Linked DNA regions of Hoeflea sp. 108. Each later gene encodes a partner of the first gene's protein in a complex. Links are inferred from orthologs where the notes say so. Each region holds a gene or a part of one and is shown on either strand. Other genes may lie near its edges.

What was found.
Region 2: the proteins of dapF (region 1) and B015_RS0122920 are in contact, whole or in part, in a solved structure (PDB 5YGU), measured with the Escherichia coli proteins. The link is inferred for Hoeflea sp. 108 from one-to-one orthologs.

What each region holds. Positions count from the first base shown.
Region 1 is NZ_KB890024.1:4,877,858-4,887,289, reverse strand. The notes cover bases 2,457-5,239. They hold dapF (diaminopimelate epimerase), read left to right. Parts: upstream 2,457-3,297; coding sequence 3,298-4,182; downstream 4,183-5,239. Other genes in these bases: mtaB (tRNA (N(6)-L-threonylcarbamoyladenosine(37)-C(2))-methylthiotransferase MtaB), read left to right, coding at 4,182-5,239; B015_RS0124290 (AprI/Inh family metalloprotease inhibitor), read right to left, coding at 2,540-3,076; zapE (cell division protein ZapE), read right to left, coding at 2,457-2,510. Also shown: B015_RS0124305 (DUF1223 domain-containing protein), read right to left, coding at 1-304; B015_RS0124300 (ceramidase domain-containing protein), read left to right, coding at 506-1,204; more of zapE, read right to left, coding at 1,314-2,456; more of mtaB, read left to right, coding at 5,240-5,465; signal recognition particle-docking protein FtsY, read left to right, coding at 5,479-7,257; B015_RS0124270 (septation protein A), read left to right, coding at 7,294-7,947; B015_RS33115 (hypothetical protein), read left to right, coding at 8,114-8,281; B015_RS0124260 (bile acid:sodium symporter family protein), read right to left, coding at 8,392-9,282; B015_RS0124255 (DsbE family thiol:disulfide interchange protein), read right to left, coding at 9,405-9,432. UniProt on the Escherichia coli protein: Involved in the succinylase branch of the L-lysine biosynthesis and in the biosynthesis of the pentapeptide incorporated in the peptidoglycan moiety. Catalyzes the stereoinversion of LL-2,6-diaminopimelate (L,L-DAP) to meso-diaminopimelate (meso-DAP).
Region 2 is NZ_KB890024.1:4,606,398-4,615,885, reverse strand. What follows is about bases 3,864-6,702. They hold B015_RS0122920 (RNA pyrophosphohydrolase), read left to right. Parts: upstream 3,864-4,943; coding sequence 4,944-5,462; downstream 5,463-6,702. Other genes in these bases: B015_RS0122910 (hypothetical protein), read left to right, coding at 6,319-6,702; rnk (nucleoside diphosphate kinase regulator), read left to right, coding at 5,815-6,243; B015_RS0122925 (divergent polysaccharide deacetylase family protein), read left to right, coding at 3,864-4,937. In the rest of the region: rsfS (ribosome silencing factor), read left to right, coding at 1-212; 23S rRNA (pseudouridine(1915)-N(3))-methyltransferase RlmH, read left to right, coding at 230-712; B015_RS0122935 (murein hydrolase activator EnvC), read left to right, coding at 1,008-2,327; B015_RS0122930 (S41 family peptidase), read left to right, coding at 2,328-3,656; more of B015_RS0122925, read left to right, coding at 3,786-3,863; more of B015_RS0122910, read left to right, coding at 6,703-6,861; B015_RS0122905 (D-amino acid dehydrogenase), read left to right, coding at 6,858-8,213; B015_RS0122900 (VOC family protein), read right to left, coding at 8,216-8,617; B015_RS0122895 (sigma factor), read right to left, coding at 8,622-9,251; B015_RS0122890 (LysR family transcriptional regulator), read right to left, coding at 9,310-9,488. UniProt on the Escherichia coli protein: Master regulator of 5'-end-dependent mRNA decay.

The DNA.
Region 1 (9,432 bases):
CCGAGCGCGACCCGAAGGCGCGCATGTAGCCATATTGCCGGTCGGTGTTGTCCTTGCTGCCCAACTGGTCCTGCCAGCCGAGATAGTCCCAATAGGTTACGTGATAGGCGAGCGCCACCATGTCATTCTTGGCGGCGAATTCGGCGAACAATTCGTCGGCCGGCGGGCAGGAATTGCACCCCTGGCTGGTGAAGAGTTCGATCACGCCGCGGGGGCGATCGTTGGGGTCGGCCTTGGCCATGCCGGCAAATCCGGCCACGGCCAGCGCCAGCGCTGCCAGCCGAAAATATCTGCGAGACTCCATGACCAATCCAAATCCTCGGCCGGCGGCACCGGCTTTTTCTTGTCGTTGGCGGAATATGTGGCAGATGCGCCATTCAACGGGAAGTCACGTTGAGGTGAAACTTTTTGCTTTTCGAATATTCCGTAACGTCATGTCTGCGGAACGAAATTTGTTATCGAAACGCTCGACGCGGGCGTAAAGTTGGGGTGGGGGGAACTTGCGATGCTGGAACAGCTCGGCCAACATATCGACCTCTATTGCGAGCGCCTGGGGCCGGGCCTGTGGGCCGAGCCATTGAACGCGCTGAGCAACCTTGCCTTCTTCGCCGCCGGGTTCTGGGGCGTCCGTGAGGCGCGCCGGCTCAAGGCCGGCCTGTTTGCAGAGGTGCTCGGCTGGTGGGTGGTGGCCGTCGGCGTCGGCTCGACGCTGTTCCACACCTTCGCCACCGAAGGTACCAAATGGGCCGACATCCTGCCCATTGCCGGTTTTACGCTCGCTTACACCCTGTTCAACCTGCGCCGCTTCGCCGGCATGAAATGGCCGGCGGCGCTCGCCATTTTTTTCGCCTTCTATCTGGTCGTCGGCACGGCGACCGCCATGGTGCCCGACTGGCTGCGTCAGGCCTCCAACGGCACGACAGGCTATTTGCCTCCATTCCTGGCACTGGTGTTCTTCGGTGGCGTGGTGATCGCCCGCGGCAGCCCGGCCGGCTGGTACAACATCGTTGCAGCCATCATCTTCCTGGGGGCGGTCACCTTCCGGGTCATGGACCCGCTGGTGTGCGACGTGTTGCCTGTTGGCACACACTTCATGTGGCATGTGCTGAACGGGCTGATGCTCGGCGTGCTGATGGCCGCGACCACGCGCTACGCGAAGCCACGTATGAGCCAAGCGCCGGCGATGCAGGTGATGCGGGCCTAGAGCGTTTCCGCTTTTCTTCGAATCGCGAAAACACTCTATCTTTTTTGTTTTGACGCAATTCCGGGCGGAAAACCGCTACGCACTTTTCCTGGAATTACTCCAGGCCGACTCAGGCGCTTGACGCAGCCGCTGCCTGCGGCGCGACCGCGTGACGCTCGGCCCATGCGTCGAGCCACTCGGCGCCCTGCATTTCGATCAGCCGCGACGAGGTGCGGTCGAACTCGAAGGCCTCATGGCCACGCTTGCCGACATAGAGCTTGTCGGGTGTCGCAGCGGCGCTGACCACCAGCCTGATGTGCTGGTCGTAGAGCGTGTCGACCAGAAGGATGAAGCGTTTGGCCTCGTTGCGGTTGGCTTCTGCCATCACCGGCACGTGGTCGACGAAGATCGTCTTGTAGTGCGCTGTTATCGCCAGGTAGTCGCGCGCCGCCAGCGGCTTTTCGCACAGATCGGAGAAGGCAAAGCGGGCGCAGCCGTCGACAGCTGCGGGGACCGCTACCTTGCGGCCCTTGACGGTGACTGTTGCAGGCTCGGCGGGCGCGCCATGGGTGACCTTGGTCCAGGCCTTGTCCATGTCGCGGTCGGCCGTCTCGCCGAGGGGGCTGAGATAAACAGGCACGCGGTCGAGTTTTTCGAGCCGGTAGTCGGTGTCGGCGTCTAGGTTCAGCACATTGGCGTTCTGCTCGATCAGGCCGATGAAGGGCAGGAAGAGCTGGCGGTTGAGGCCATCGCGGTAGAGATCGACAGGGGCGACGTTGGAGGTCGCGACCAGGACCACGCCGCGGGCAAACAGCGCCGCAAACAGGCGCGACAGGATCATCGCATCGGCAATGTCTGTGACCGAGAATTCGTCGAAGCACAGAACCCAGGCGTCTTCGGCGAGTTCGGCCGCGACAGGGGGGATCGGGTCGTCGTCGCGAGAGGTGCCGTTCTTCCGCGCCGCCCGCTGTTTCTGGATGCGGTCGTGCACGTCGGCCATGAAGTCGTTGAAATGGACGCGGCGTTTGTGCTTGACCGGCACGAGCTCGAAAAACATGTCCATCAGCATGGTCTTGCCGCGGCCGACGCCGCCATAGACATAGAGCCCCTTCACCGGGACATGCTGGGGCTTGCGCTTGGCAAAGAGCCAGCCGAGCGCGCTCGACTTGCGCGCCAGCCTTTTGTCGGAAATTTCGTCGATCAGCCGGTCGAGGGCGGCGACAATCGCGAGTTGGGCAGGGTCGCGGCGGACACTGCCCAGTTCGACGAGGTGATCGTAGCGCTGCCTGACGGTCACATGGGTCTGCAGGCCGTCACGCAGGTGCATGGTTCACTCTGACTGCTACGAAGGCCGCGTCAGCGGTTCAGCGAAATCGGCAGGCCGTTCGAGGTCTGCCCGTCGAAGCGACCGGCGCCCGACGAATAGAGCTTGGCCAGCGGCGAGCCGCCTTCATCGTAGAGCGTCAGCTGCTTGCCGGCGACGTTCCACGACTTCACACCGTCGATGGGGGCCGGGCAGCGCAACGGGCCAGCGCGGAAGCCCTGGCCGAACTTGGTCTGCGGTGTCGCCACCTTGCAGCTCTGGCCCGAAACCGAAGCGCTCCACACGCCAGCGACGCTGGATGCGGTGAGGTCGGGCGCGTTGGCGGCAGCGGCACCGCCGTCAGCCGGAAGGGCTGCGACCTGCGTCTGCTGCTGGGGAGCTGCCGGGAACTGCGAGGCGCCGGGGGCAACCGGCGGCGGCAACTGGCCGCTGGTCACGGTGCCTGCCGGTGCAGCCGGCAGCGGGGCCGGCTGGGAATCCATCGACGAAAGGCGCGTACTGGTGCAGCCGGCGGCCGTCATCAACGCCACCAGCGATGCGGCCAGCAGGCCGGTTTTCGAAAAAGCCATTGCAGTCCCTCCGTGGGGCAGTTCTGGGGGCGCCCCCGCGCAATCGATAGCTCGCCTCTAAAGCGGCGAAGTTGGCAGAATTTCAACCGGATATGGTTAAAATAGGGTTTGCGTCGGAACTTGTTGCAAAATTGTCGCAGCGATGTGTTCGGCCGGCAAGACTGGTAATTCGACGATGTTTCCGCCATATAGGCGCCGAACAGCCAAGAGAATTCTGCGCCATGGCCAATGAGGCCCCTTTCGCCAAGATGAACGGGCTCGGCAACGACATCATCGTCGCCGACATGCGTGGTCGTGCGGACCGTGTTACGCCTGCTGCGGCGATTGCGCTGGCGGCCGATCCGGCGACCAAGTTCGACCAGATCATGGCGATCCACGATCCGCGCACGCCGGGTACCGTAAACTACATCGAGATCATCAATTCCGACGGCACCCACGCCCAGGCCTGCGGCAACGGCACGCGCTGCGTCGTGCAGGCGCTGGCTGCCGAGACCGGGCAGAAGGTGTTCACCTTCGAGACGGTCGCCGGCATTCTCAACGCCGAGGAGCATGAGGACGGTTCGATCTCGGTCGACATGGGCATTCCGCGCTTCGGCTGGCAGGACATTCCGCTGGCCGAGGAATTCCGCGACACGCGCGCCATCGAGCTGCAGATCGGGCCGATCGACGAGCCCGTGCTGCATTCGCCCTCGGTCGCTTCGATGGGCAATCCGCACGCCATCTTCTGGGTCGACAAGGACGTCTGGTCCTATGACCTCGACCGGTTCGGCCCCCTGCTCGAAAATCACCCGATTTTCCCTGAGCGCGCCAACATCTCGATCGCCCAGGTGACCTCGCGCGAGACGCTGAACCTGCGCACATGGGAACGTGGCGCCGGCCTGACGCTGGCCTGCGGCTCGGCCACCTGCGCTGCTGCTGTGTCGGCCGCGCGCACCGGACGCACCGGCCGCACTGTGACGGTGACCGTGCCGAGCGGCGGTACGCTCAGGATCGACTGGCGCGCCGACGACCATGTGGTCATGACCGGCCCGGCCGAGTGGGAGTTCTCCGGCAGCTTCGACCCGGCCACCGGCGCCTGGCGCCGCGACCAGCAGGACGTCGCCTGATGGCGGTCGACGTCGTTACCTTCGGCTGCCGCCTCAACACCTATGAGTCAGAGGTGATGAAGCGCGAGGCCAAGGCCGCGGGGCTTGAAGAGCTCAAGGGCGGCGCTGTGATCTTCAACACCTGCGCGGTGACGAGCGAGGCTGTGCGCCAGGCCAAGCAGTCGATCCGCAAGGCGCGGCGCGAAAATCCGGACGCACGCATCATTGTCACCGGCTGCGCGGCGCAGACCGATCCGGCGGCCTTTGCCGACATGGCCGAGGTGGATCTCGTGCTCGGCAACGAAGAGAAGCTCAAGGCGCACAACTACCGGGCGCTGCCTGATTTCGGCGTCAACGACTTCGAGAAGGCGCGGGTCAACGACATTTTCTCCGTGCGCGAGACGGCGGGCCACATGGTCGATGCCATCGAGGGCCGGGCGCGTGCCTTCGTGCAGGTCCAGAACGGCTGCGACCACCGCTGCACCTTCTGCATCATCCCCTATGGGCGCGGCAATTCGCGTTCGGTGCCGATGGGGGCGGTGGTCGAGCAGATCAAGCGCCTTGCCGGCAATGGTTATGCCGAGGTTGTGCTGTCGGGCGTCGACATGACCAGCTACGGCGCCGACCTGCCGGGCGCTCCGCGTCTCGGCAAGCTGGTCAAGACGATCCTGCGCCAGGTGCCCGATGTGCAGCGCCTGCGCCTCTCGTCCATCGATTCGATCGAGGCCGACGAGGACCTGCTTGAGGCCGTCGCAACTGAGATGCGCCTGATGCCGCATCTGCACCTGTCGCTGCAGTCGGGCGACGACATGATCCTCAAGCGCATGAAGCGCCGCCATCTGCGCGATCAGTCGATCCAGTTCTGCGCCGATGTTCGCAGACTGCGCCCCGACATCGTCTTTGGCGCCGACATCATCGCCGGCTTCCCGACCGAAACCGACGAGATGTTCGAGAATTCGATCCGTATCGTCGAGGAGTGCGGGCTGACCCATCTCCACGTCTTCCCGTTCAGTCCGCGCGAGGGCACGCCCGCCGCGCGCATGCCGCAGGTCCGCCGCGACATCGTCAAGCAGCGCGCCGCACGCCTGCGCGCCGCCGGCGACGTTGCATATACGCGTCATCTCGAAAGCCTCAAGGGTTCGCGCCAGAAGGTGCTGGTCGAGCGCGAAGGGCTCGGGCGCACGGAAGGCTTCACCCTCGTTGGGCTCGACCGGGGCACGGCAGGCGAAATTCTGGAAGTCGACATCGCCGGGCATGACGGCGAGCGGCTGACCGCGGCACCGGCCGCCGCGCGCGCGGCCTGACGAAAGCGACCGCATGGCATTCGGGTTCATCAAGAAAGTTTTCTCCTTCGGCAAGAAGGACGCTGTGCAGCAGCCGGCCGAGGACGAGATCCTGCCGCCGCTGAATTTTGAGGCGCTCGATGCGCTGAAGCCGGCGGAGGACGCGCTTGCCGCTGCGGAAACGCCAATGGCCGAGACGCAGGCCGCTCCGGTCGAGGAACCGAAGCCGGAGCTGGTTCCAGTCGTCGCGCCTGAACCGGCGGAGCTGCCGACGCCGGTCGAGCCTGCGCCGCAGCCCGTTCTGCCTGACGAGCCGCAGCCTGAGCCGGACGTGCCCGCCATCGAGCCCGAGAAGCCGTCCGAACAGCCCGTGCCTGCGCCGATACCGGTCGAGCCGGAGCCCGCGCCGGTCGAAGTTCCGGTTCCGCCGGTTGAGCCGTCCGAACCTGACCTGCCCGAGGAAGTTCCGGCGCAACCAGAGCCCCAGGCGCCCGAGCCAACGATGCGTGCTCCCGAGCCGGGGCCGGTCGTTGAAGCGGCCGCGCCGAGCACCGCCGAGGCGTCCCCCTCTGGTCCTTCGGGCCATCTCCCACGCAAGGGGGAGCCGACCGCCACTCCGGTCGCCGACGAAGTGTCGAAACCCGCGGAAACTGTTGCGGCACGCCCTGTCGAGGCGCCCGAGCCGGTCGTTGTAGCGCCTGAGCCTGCTCGGACAGCGGTCGAGGATGAGCAGCCGATTGCCGCGTTGCGCGAAACTGTTGCAAAGCCTGCGCCTGCGGAGCCGGAGCTGGCAGCGCCTGTGTCGGAGCTAAAGCCTGCCGCCGGCAAGGTCACCGTCCAGAAGAAAGTCGAGCAGAAGGCCGAAATCGCCGAAGCGGTCGCCGCGCCTGCGCCGCGCCAAAGCTGGTTCCAGCGCCTGCGCCAGGGGCTGTCGCGCTCGTCCAAGGAATTGTCGGGCAACATCGCCGGCATCTTCACCAAGCGAAAGCTCGATGAAGACACGCTGCAGGACCTGGAGGACGTGCTGATCCGCGCCGATCTCGGCGTCGAGACGGCCCTTCGCGTCACCGATGCGCTGGCGTCGAGCCGCTATGGCAAGGATGTTTCGGACCACGAGGTCCGCTCGATCATGGCAGTCGAGGTCGAGAAGGTGCTGAAGCCGGTGGCGCTGCCGCTGGAGCTCGACCTGTCGCACAAGCCGCATGTCATCCTGGTCGTCGGCGTCAACGGCACCGGCAAGACCACCACCATCGGCAAGCTCGCCGCCAAACTCACCGACGGCGGGCTGTCGGTCATGCTCGCCGCCGGCGACACCTTCCGTGCCGCTGCCATCGAACAGCTGAAGATCTGGGGCGAGCGCACCAAGTCGCCCGTCATCGCCACCAAGCTCGGCGCGGACGCCGCCGGCCTTGCCTATGACGCCTTCGAAAAGGCCAAGGAGGCCGGATCGGACGTGCTGATCATCGACACGGCCGGGCGCCTGCAGAACAAGGCTGAGCTGATGGCCGAGCTCGAGAAGATCGTTCGCGTGCTGGGCAAGCTCGATCCCGATGCGCCACATACGGTGCTGCAGACGGTCGACGCCACCACCGGCCAGAACGCGCTCAACCAGGTCGAGATCTTCCGCAATGTCGCAGGTGTGAACGGCCTGGTGATGACCAAGCTCGACGGCACGGCGCGCGGCGGTATTTTGGTCGCAATCGCCGCCAAACATAAGCTGCCGGTCTATTTCATCGGCGTCGGCGAACAGGTCGACGATCTCGAACCTTTCTCGGCAAGCGATTTCGCCAAGGCGATCGCCGGCGTTGCCTGATCGGGCAAGCCCAGCGACGCGGTAGCAAGGAAGCCAATGAACGCCCCTATTCTCGAACGCGACCCCGCCGACCCGCAACGCAAGAAGCAGGAGGTCAGCCCGATGCTCAAGCTGGTGCTCGAGCTCGGGCCGCTGGTGGTGTTCTTCTTCGCCAATGCGCGCGGCGAGTGGCTGGCGTCGCATTTTCCGACGCTTGCCGAGCTGGGCGGTCCGATTTTCATCGCCACCGGCCTGTTCATGGCAGCGACCGCGATCGCGCTTGCGGCTTCATGGATGCTGACCCGCTCGCTGCCGATCATGCCGATGATCTCGGGCGTGGTGGTATTCGTGTTCGGGGCGCTTACGCTCTATCTGCAGGACGACATTTTCATCAAGATGAAGCCAACCATCGTGAACACGCTGTTCGGCACGATCCTGCTCGGCGGCCTGTTCTTCGGCAAGTCGCTGCTCGGCTACGTCTTCGATTCTGCCTTCAAGCTGGATGCCGAGGGCTGGCGCAAGCTGACTTTCCGCTGGGGGCTGTTTTTCCTCTTCCTCGCCGTGGTCAACGAGGTGGTGTGGCGGTCATTCTCGACCGACACCTGGGTGGCGTTCAAGGTTTGGGGCATCATGCCGATCACGGTGCTGTTCACCTTCAGCCAGATGCCGCTTATCATGCGCCACTCGATCGAGGAACCGGCGCGCAAATAGCGCGCGAGCCAAGCGATCGTTTAACACCTCATTAAGGTGGCATGCGCCCAGTGCATTGCTGCATTGCAGCATCTTATTTTGCGGCGCAGCAGTTCCTATGTCATGTTCGGATCGATCAGGGAGGTCGGTTCAAGCCGCATTGGGCGGCAGACGAAAGGAACGCAAGATGTTGTTCGACAACCTTCTGACCCGCGCGCGCCAGAGCGCCGCCAAGCGCAAGCAGTACAAGCGTCTCGTTGCCGAGATCGACAGCTTCTCGGGCCGCGATCTGGCCGACATGCGCGCCGACCGCAGCGAGATGCTGTATCAGGCCTACAAGCACGTCTACGGCTAAGGCCGAGGCAAGAATGTCCGGCCGGCGTCTGACCGGCCGTTGCGACAAGGCGCAAGGGCACCCTAGGGGATGCCGCAAGCGCCTTTTCTGTTTCAGGCGTGCCGTCCGGCTCAGTGCGCCGGCTTTGTTGCCGTCACGCGTGCATGGGCCCGCTTTAGCCAATAACCGAAGATCGCCGCGGTGATGAAGGCGATCAACCCGTAGATCGCTGCCGGAATCGCCATGGTCGCGTTGTTCAGCAACAGCGGGCTCAGCGCGATGGCAATCGCTAGCGTGCCGTTGTGGATGCCGATCTCCATGCCGATTGCCGTTGCCTGGCGCTTTTCGATGCCGGCGGCGCGCGGGACGAAGTAGCCGACGCCGAGGCTGACCAGGTTGAAGGCAAGTGCCGCTGTGCCGACGATCGGCCCCCAGATGTTCAGCGTCTCCCACTCCTGGATCAGCGCCACGGCAACCACGGCAAACAGGAACAGCATCGAGAAGATCTTGACCGGCCGTGCCATGCGCTCGGCAAAGGCAGGCCAGCGGCTGCGCAGCCACATACCGATCAGCACCGGGCCGAGCACGATGACGAACACCTGCACCACCTTGGCAAACTGCAGCGGGATCGCCTGCTCGCCCGACATGAAGTGCGCCAGCGACCAGTTGACGATCAGCGGCAGGGTGAGGATCGACAGCGCCGAATTGATCGCCGTCAGCGTGATGTTGAGCGCCACGTCGCCATCGGCCAGGTGGCTGTAGAGATTGGCCGAGGTGCCGCCCGGGCTTGCCGCCAGCAACATCATGCCGACCGCCAGTGCCGGTTCGAGGCCGAAGGCATAGACGATGCCCAGGCAGGCGAGCGGCAGGATGACGGTCTGGCAGAGAAGCGCGACGATCACCGCCTTGGGTTTTTGCAGGACGTTGCGAAAATCATCTGATGTCAGCGACAGGCCGAGGCCGAGCATGATGACACCGAGTGCCAGCGGCAGAAAGATGACGAGCGCGGAACTGTCTTGCATTGACGTCTCCCCCGACAGCCGCTTGCCGCGCCATGGCGGCGCGCCTCTCCCCTACGGCTGTATGAGAACGTAGTGCAAATCCTGGCGATTCGCACGTGTCGCAAAAATGCGGATGCTTCCGGCTATTGCTGCGCCGCGAGCGCCTTTTCG
Region 2 (9,488 bases), 270 kb from region 1 along the record:
GTCATGTCGCAGCGGTTGCCGATCATCTCCTCAAGGCGCTGAAGGATGCCGGTCTCGGCAATGCCCGCGTCGAGGGGCTGTCGGGCGCCGACTGGGTGCTGATCGATTCAGGCGATATCATCGTCCACGTCTTCCGCCCCGAAATCCGCGAGTTCTACAACATCGAGAAGATGTGGCAGACACCGGATCTCGAGGAAGAAACGGTTCACTGAACCGTTCGACCTAGAGGATGAAGGTCTGGATACATGCCGTGGGCCGGATGAAATCCGGCCCCGAGAAGGAACTTGCCGACCGCTATCTCGACCGTTTCGCCAAGAGCGGAGGGCCGTTGGGGCTGGACTTCGGCGGCGTTACCGAGATTGCCGAAAGTCGCGCCCGCGATGTCGATGAGCGGCGGCGCGAGGAAGGGGACAGGCTGAGGGCGCAGCTCGCGCCCGGCACGGCGCTCATCCTGCTCGACGAACGCGGCAAGAACCTTTCCTCCCAACAGTTTTCCGACAAGGTCGCCGCAATGCGCGATGGTGGCCAGCGTGGGCTGATGATCGCCATCGGCGGTCCTGACGGCCATGACGAGGCACTGCGCAACGAGGCTCAGCTGCTGATCTCTTTCGGTGCCGCCACCTGGCCGCACCAGATGGTCCGCATCATGCTGGGCGAGCAGCTCTATCGCGCTTCGACGATCCTTTCGGGGCATCCCTACCATCGGGCATGACATCGGGCGCTGCCGCAGCGGAAGGGCCGCGCGGCCCGAAATTCGACAAAAAGGCGCAGCACCGACGATCCGGGCGGCCCTCGCGACGGCACTATGGTTGATGGTTCGTTAACGATGCCGCCGCTAAGGTCGCCGATGCACAACGGGCGCTGCCGCAGCGGAAGGGCCGCGCGGCCCGAAATTCGACAAAAAGGCGCAGCACCGACGATCCGGGCGGCCCTCGCGACGGCACTATGGTTGATGGTTCGTTAACGATGCCGCCGCTAAGGTCGCCGATGCACAACCGGATCATCTGATGGCGCACATCTCCCCCCTGAAGGCGTGGCTTTGGCCATGCCGCGGCATAGCCGCGGCGGGTCTGCTTGCGCTTGCCTGCGGGGGCGCGCTGGCCCAGGAAACGCAGCCGACGCCCGATCCGGAACTGACACAATCCGAATACGAGACCGTCGCCCGCGATATCCAGGTTTCGGCCGAGCGCCGTGAGCGCCTCGCCGCTGACATCGCCCAAGTGAAGAAGGATCATGCCTCGATCACTGCGGCGCTGATCCAGTCGGCCAAGACCGAGCGCAAGCTCGCCCAGGACATCGAGGACATCGCCGGCAAGCTCGAAGGGCTGAAGGAACAGGAATCAGGCATCCGCAGTTCTCTCGCCATGCGCCGAGGCGTCTTGGCGGAGGTGCTGGGCGCGCTCCAGCGCATGGGGCTCAATCCGCCGCCGGCGATCCTGGTCAAGCCCGAGGACGCATTGTCATCGGTGCGCAGTGCCATCCTGCTCGGGGCGGTGGTGCCGGAACTGCGTTCGGAAACCGAGATCCTGATGACCGATCTCAAGGAACTGACGCGGGTTGTCACCTCCATCGAGACCGAGCGCGACCGGCTGAAGGCGGCCGTTACCGAGCAAGCCACGGAGAAGGAACGGCTGAACCTTCTGCTCGCTGCCAAGGACAGGCTGCGCACGGAATCCGAGACAGCGCTTGCCGACGAAACCAAGCGGGCGGCCGAACTTGCGGCGCGCGCCGAAAGTCTCAAAGATTTGATCGCCTCGCTCGACAGGCAGGCGGCGAAGAAAGCAGCGGACGAACAGGCCGCCCGAAAGGCTGCGGAAGCCGCAGCCAGGCAGGCCGACGAGCCGGTCGTCGCAGCGGTTCCAGAAGCCAACCAACTCATTGCTTCCGCTCCGTTTTCGCTGCTCCAGGGGCAGGTCGCGCTGCCGGTGGCCGGCCGTATCAAGCGCCAGTACGGCACCGCCGATGGCAATGGCGGCACCATGCTCGGGGACATGGTTGCGACACAATCGGGAGCCATCGTCACCGCTCCGGCGGATGGAAGTGTTCTTTATGCGGGGCCTTTCCGCTCCTATGGTCAACTCTTGATCCTCAACGCAGGCGACGGCTATCATGTCGTCTTGGCGGGGATGAGTAGAATCAGCGTCGCGCCGGGGCAGTCCGTGCTTGCAGGGGAGCCGATCGGTGCGATGGGAGAGGCCAGGGTGGCGAGCACCACGGCTTCGGAAAATGCAAATTCGACGCCGGAACTTTATGTAGAGTTCCGCAAGGATGGAAAACCCGTCGATCCGGCCCCGTGGTGGGCGGACCGCACCTCTGGAAGGACATAAATGATGCGTAAACTGTCGCTTCTGCTTGCCGGGGCGCTGATGGGCGCCTCCGCAATGAGCCTTGTGTATGGCGCACCGGGTTCGGCGGCGAATGCGGCAGGTTCGGAAACCTATCGCCAGCTGGCCATTTTCGGAGACATCTTCGAGCGTGTGCGCGGCCAGTATGTGACCCCGCCGGATGAGAAGTCGCTGATCGAGAATGCCATCAACGGCATGCTGACCTCGCTCGATCCGCACTCGTCCTATCTCAACGCGGAAGCCGCCAAGGACATGCGCGTCCAGACCAAGGGTGAGTTCGGCGGCCTCGGCATCGAGGTGACGATGGAGAACGAACTGGTCAAGGTCATCACCCCGATCGACGACACGCCCGCTGCCAAGGCCGGCGTTCTGGCCGGCGATTACATCTCCAAGATCGATGGCGACGAAGTTCGCGGCATGACGTTGAACGACGCGGTCGAGAAGATGCGCGGCCTGGTCAATACGCCGATCAAGCTGACCATTCTGCGCAAAGGCGCCGACAAGCCGATCGACCTGACCATCACGCGCGACGTCATCAAGGTCAAGGCGGTGAAGTACCGGGTCGAAAACGACGTCGGCTACATGAAGATCACCTCGTTCACCGAGAAGACCTATGACGACCTGCATGACGCGATCCTGCAGATCAAGAAGCAGATCCCCAAGGACAAGCTCAAGGGCTTCGTACTCGACCTGCGTCTCAATCCGGGTGGTCTGCTCGACCAGGCAGTGAGCGTGTCCGACACGTTCCTGGATCGCGGCGAGGTCGTGTCGACCCGTGGCCGCGACCCCAAGGACATCACCCGCTTCGACGCCCGTCCGGGCGACGAGATCGACGGCGATCCGCTGATCGTGCTGATCAACGGCGGTTCGGCGAGCGCGTCGGAAATCGTGGCCGGTGCGCTGCAGGATCACCGCCGTGCGACGGTGGTGGGCACGCAGTCCTTCGGCAAGGGCTCGGTGCAGACGATCATCCCGCTGGCCGAGAACGGCGCGCTGCGGCTGACGACGGCGCTCTATTACACGCCGTCGGGCAAGTCGATCCAGGGCAAGGGCATCACACCCGACATCAAGGTCGACCAGCCGCTGCCTGCCGATCTCCAGGGGCGCGATGTCACCCGGGGCGAGTCCGAGCTCAAGGGCCACATCAAGGGCGCGGAAGAGAACGACCAGGGGTCGGGTTCGTCGGCCTACGTGCCGCCGGAGCCGAAGGACGATATCCAGTTGCAGTATGCGCTGGAACTGCTCCGCGGCACCAAGACCGATCCGGCGTTCCCGCCGAATCCTGACAAGGCGGTGATGAACAACCAGTAAGGCCGGCAACGCTGGTCTGAAGGACAAGGCAATGCAATGCTGCCGGGACCGCAAGGTTCCGGCAGTTTGATTCGGGGATTGGCGTGGAGCGCGGTGCGTCCTGCAGGACGCACAAGAGCAGGGCACGGCTTGGTGCAGATCGACAAGGAAATCGACCGCCCGCTCGGGCAGCCGCCTCGCCGCAAAGGCGGCGGCAAGCCGTCATGGCTGAGCAAGAGGGCGGTGCTGGCAGGCCTTTGCGTGCTCGCAGTGGTTGGCGGCTCTGCGGCGATTGCCTTGCGTGACAAGCCGTTTCGCGTGCCGGAAGTGCCTGTCGTCACCAAACCCGAAGTGGTGGCCGAAGCGCCGGTTCAAGCTGCGCCCAAGCCTAAACCTGCGACGACTCAAAATGGCGGTCCGTCGATCATCCGCGTCAATCCGCCGACCGATGGCAGCGGCGTGGTGGTGATCCGCGACCCCTCGGCAGTTGGCCAGAACGAGCGTATCGCCCATCTTCCCGAGACGGCTTTGATCGAAGACAGCGCCGATGGACCGCTGCCTGCCCGTTCCGCCGACGGGCGCCGGCCGTTCGACGTCTATGCCCGCGCCTGGTCGGGTGCGCGTGGCGCGCGCGTGGCGGTTGTTATCGGCGGCCTCGGCATCTCGCAGACCGGTACGCAGGCGGCGATCGCAAAGCTGCCGCCCGAAATCACACTCGGCTTTGCGCCGCAGGGCAACAGCCTTGGCCGCTGGATGCAGGCGGCGCGGCGCGAGGGCCACGAAATCGTCATGCAGGTGCCGCTCGAGCCGTTCGATTTTCCGAACGTCAACCCCGGCCGCAACACGCTGACCATCGACGCCGGCGACAAGAACCTCGACAGGTTGCGCTGGGTGCTGTCGCGGACGACCAACTACACTGCCGTGATGAACTACATGGGTGCGCGCTTCTCGGCCGATCCGGAGGCGATGGGCGTACTCATGACGGAACTCGGCAAGCGCGGCCTCGGCTATGTCGATGACGGTTCCTCGGCCCGAAGCGTGGCGCCGGAACTGGCGCTGAAGAACGGTGTGCCCTTTGCTGCGGCCGACGCGGCGATCGACGCCGTGCAGGATCGCGGCGCCATTCTCGACAAGCTGGACGAACTGGAACGCACTGCGCGCGCCAAGGGATTTGCCATCGGCACCGGCAATGCCTTCGACGTGACCGTCGATGCGGTGGCAGCATGGGCAAGCGAAGCGCGCAAGCGCGGCATCGAGATCGTGCCGATCTCGGCCGTCGCGAGCGACCCCGAAAGAGGATAACGGTCGATGTCGAAAAAGAAGATCGCAGCAGAGGATCTGCCCTACCGCCCCTGCGTCGGCATCATGGTGCTGAACGCGAAAGGACTGGTCTGGGCCGGCCGCCGCATTGCCGAACCTGACAGCGAGCTGTCCAACACCGACAAGCTCTGGCAGATGCCGCAGGGCGGCATCGACAAGGGCGAGGAGCCCTATCCGGCGGCCATGCGCGAGCTCTACGAAGAGACCGGCATGCGCAGCGTATCGCTGCTGGCGGAGGCGCCTCAATGGATCAACTACGATTTGCCGGAGCATCTCATCGGCGTCGCGCTCAAGGGCAAGTATCGCGGTCAGACGCAAAAATGGTTCGCCTTCCGCTTCGACGGCGACGAGAACGAGATCGCCATCGACCCGCCTCCCGGCGGTCATTCGGCCGAGTTCGATCGCTGGGCCTGGAAGCCGATGAGCGAGCTGCCGGAGCTGATCGTGCCGTTCAAGCGCTCGGTGTATGAGGAGGTCGTCTCGGCCTTCCTGCATCTCGCGCCTTGATGGCTGGCGCGCTCTCCATTTGCGTAACTGCCTGACAGAAAATCACAATTTCTCCTGCCTGGGGTGGCGACCAAGCGCCGCCCTTGACAAGCAGCGCCGCGTCGGCAACCCTCTGGCGATGTGCAATTTCGCTCACATCGGCAGCTTTGCCCTGTTTCGGGTCTGCCCCATCGCGGGATCCTAGCCCCGGCTCGGTCGCCATGCGACTGCCGAGCCCCTGGGGCCCATTCTCCAACGCATAAGATCATGAGCACCGGGCCGCTTTGCGGTTCGGCTTAATACAAGCACGCATCCGCCTTGGCGGATGACCGGTGGCGCGCATCCCGCGGGGAGCGCTGGCCGGACGAATTTCATGGGGTCTGCATTGCGCCAGAACATCAAGCAGCGCCGCGAGCACAACATCGTGGTGAGCGAAAACGACTACGCCAGGCTGACCGGCCTCGCCGAGTCCAGCCTAGACAGGATGCCCGAGATTGCCGAGGAACTGCTGTCCGAGATGGACCGCGCCAAGGTTGCGCCGCTGAGCCGCATGCCTGCCACGGTTATCCGCATGGGCTCGAAGGTTACATTCCGCAGCGGCGACGGTGAGGTCAAGACGGTGACGCTGGTCTATCCCGGCAAGGCCGACATCGCCGAGGGCAAGGTGTCTATCCTGACGCCTGTTGGCGCTGCCCTGATCGGCCTGCGCGAAGGCCAGTCTGTTGCCTGGACCTCGCGTGACGGCCGCCGTCTCGAATTCGAGATCGTCGCCGTCGAGGCGCCGCTCGAAGGCGCCAACTGAAGCAAAGTTAGTTCATCAAGCCAGATGTCGACCGTGCCGGTGCCGGGCAGAGGCCCGCGCCCGTGGAGTTTTGCCATGACCAAATGTCAGCTGACGACCAAGGACTTCGCCATAGTCAAGACGATGCTTGACCGCCTGGCCTGGTCGGGTGGTCCGCTCGTCGAACTTTTGCGCTGCAAGCTTGCTTCGGCGCAGGTGGTGTTTTCGAACGAAGCCGATCCCGATGTGGTGACGCTGAACAGCCGTGTGGTCTTCTCGGTCGACGGCGGCTCGGCCCACACCCGGGTTGTCACGCAGGGCCCGATGGACAGCATGGTGGGGCTCACCATCCCGATCACGGTGCCGCGCGGCCTTGCGCTGCTCGGCCTGCGCAAAGGCCAGTCGATGTCGGTCGACCGCGGCCGTGGTACAACGGAGGTCATTCGCGTCGACGATATCCTCTATCAGCCCGAGGCGTCGCGACCGGGAATCACTGAGGCCGAGCCCGTTGCGGAGATGGCGGGACGCCGCTTTCCGGTGCTGGTGTTCAGCGCTGACGAGCCGAGGCCACTTGGCGTTCGGCCAAAAATCCGGCACACCTCGGACAGCGGCGACGATCCCGGGCCTTCGGCTGCCTGAGGCAGCGCCATCTGCGGTGTCCCGCATTTGCTGGGCTGTTGCAGGGATTTGAGCTTGTGCGCGAGCTTTCTAAGGACCGCGTACCTGGGGGCGAAATGAGGGTTGTGGTTGTCGGCGGCGGCGTGATCGGGATCACGACCGCCTATTATCTCGCCGAAGCCGGGCATGAGGTGGTCGTTTACGACCGCCAGAAAGGCCCGGCCCAGGAGACGAGCTATGCCAATGCCGGGGAGATTTCTTCCGGCTATGCCTCGCCCCTGGCCGCACCGGGCGCCCCGCTCAGGGCGCTCAAATGGATGTTGCGCAAGGACAGCCCGTTCGTCTTCAAGCCGAACCTCGATCCCATTTTCTGGCGCTGGCTGGCGCAGCTTCTGCGCAACTGCACGGCCGAGCGTTATCAGGCCAACAAGGCGCTGATGATGCCGCTCGCCGAATATAGCCGTGACATGCTGAGGGTGCTGCGGCAGGCGACCGGCATCAGCTACGACGAAGGCAGCCATGGCACGCTGCAGCTCTTCCGCAGCCAGGAACAGCTCGACCGTGCCGCTGCCGATACGTCCGTGCTCGACCGGTTCCAGGTGCCCTACGAAATCCTCGATGCTGCAGGTTGCATCAACGCCGAGCCGGGGCTGGCCGCTGCCCGCGACAGGATTTCAGGCGGGTTGCGCCTGCCCGACGACGAGACCGGAGATTGCCGGCTGTTCACCGAGCGGTTGGCCGACTTGTGCGCCAGCCGCGGCGTGGTTTTCAAATACAACACAAGGGTTCATGCCTTTCCGCATTGGAAAGGCAAGGTTCATCGCATCGTGACATCGGAGGGCGTGACCGAGGGTGACGCTTTCGTTCTTGCGGCGGGCCCCTATTCGGAGCGCTTCATGCGCAAGCTCCACCAGCGCGTGCCGGTCTATCCGCTGAAGGGTTACTCGCTGACGCTTCCAGTTGCCGACGGGCAGGCAGCACCAGTGTCGACCGTCATCGACGAGACGAACAAGGTTGCCATCACGAGGCTCGGCGACCGTATCCGCATTGGTGGCACGCTCGAGATGTCTGGTTTCGACGTGACCTTGCGCGAAGAGCGTCGTGACTTGCTCGAACGGTCGCTGCGCGAGCTCTTTCCGGGTGTCGACAATCTGCGCGACGCCAGTTTCTGGTGCGGGCTCAGGCCGATGACATCAGATGGCCCACCCATTGTCGGCAGGACCAAGCTGCCGAACCTGTTCGTCAACACCGGCCACGGCATGTTCGGCTGGACCATGGCCTGCGGCTCGGCAAAAATCCTGGCCGACACGATCTCCGGCCGGCAGCCGGAGATCGAGGCTGACGGCCTAGGGCCGCAGCGCTACTGGGCTTGAGGTCAGGCCACATTCTTCAGCGAACGCGGCGCTTCCGCCGACTGGTACATCGAAATCACGTGGCCGTCGGGGTCGGCGAACTCGGATGACCAGCCTCCCGGTGCGTGACTAACCGGGGTGACGATGGTCACGCCTTGCCCGGCCAGAGACGACACCAGGTCGTCGATGCCGCCGTCGGCGATCTCGAAGACGATGATCGGCGAGTTGCCGGGGCGCGATTCCATCTTGAAAAAGATCAGGTCGACACCGTTGACGGTGCTGGCGATGAGCCAGTCGCCGCCTGTCTCGCCGTCGCCTTCCATGCGCTGGACATCCAATCCCATGACGACACGATAGAAAGCCTCGGTCTTGTCGATGTCCGAGACATAGTAGCAGATGTTGCCCAGCTTGCTCTTGCCAAACATTTGGTCACTCCGTGGTTTTGGTTGCACGTAGCCTTAGTTGCCGCGCACCCGGATTTTGTGAGGTGCCGATCACGAAAAGATGCCCGTCGGGATCGTGGCTCGCGAGCAGTGCCCCTTGCTGCCTGGCCGCTTCAAGCAGTGAGCGTCTGATGCGCCCGAAGGCGAGGGGGCCTGAAAGTCCGGGCAGATCCTCGATCGTGCCGCCGTCGAAGGCGCGCCAGCGTCGCCTGATCTCGCTGATGCGCTGGCGCAGTGCGGCATCGGCAATGCGCTGAAGCCAGGCGATCTCCTGGCGTGTGTGGCCGGTCAACGCCAGCAATGCCGTCGTGCGGAGACCTGCGGGGAGGGCGTTGACGAAGCGTAGCGGCAGCGCCTGCCTGTCAGCGGGCTCGCAGGCCGTGACCGCGAAAGGCTGCTCGCGCTGACGTCGCCGTATTGCGGACCGGGCGTCGAAAGCGGCGCGATGCCGTATTGCCCCTTCCAGCCAGCGGCGGTTCTCGGGCTTCGACAGGTCGGTCTTGCCGGCCTCCACCGCGGCAACGAGTGCGGTCTGCAGCAGGTCTTCGGCCTCGTCGGCACGTCTGGAGGCGCGCCTCGCATGACGCAACAGTTCGGCATAGGGACGCGATAGCAAGCCAAACTCCTCACATCGGCGTACCACGTTAGCGGATGTGAGAGATTGTCGGAAGCCGTCAGGTGAACAGCGTTCGCTCGCGTTCGACCGCCTTGGTGATGAAGCTCGCCACGGTCTGGATGCGCCGGAGGGGACGGACCGACTCGTGATAGACCAGCCAATAGGCGCGGCGGATCGAAGGCACCGATGTCACCGGCACGATGTCGGCAATGGTGCGGGCGATGAAGGTATGCAGGA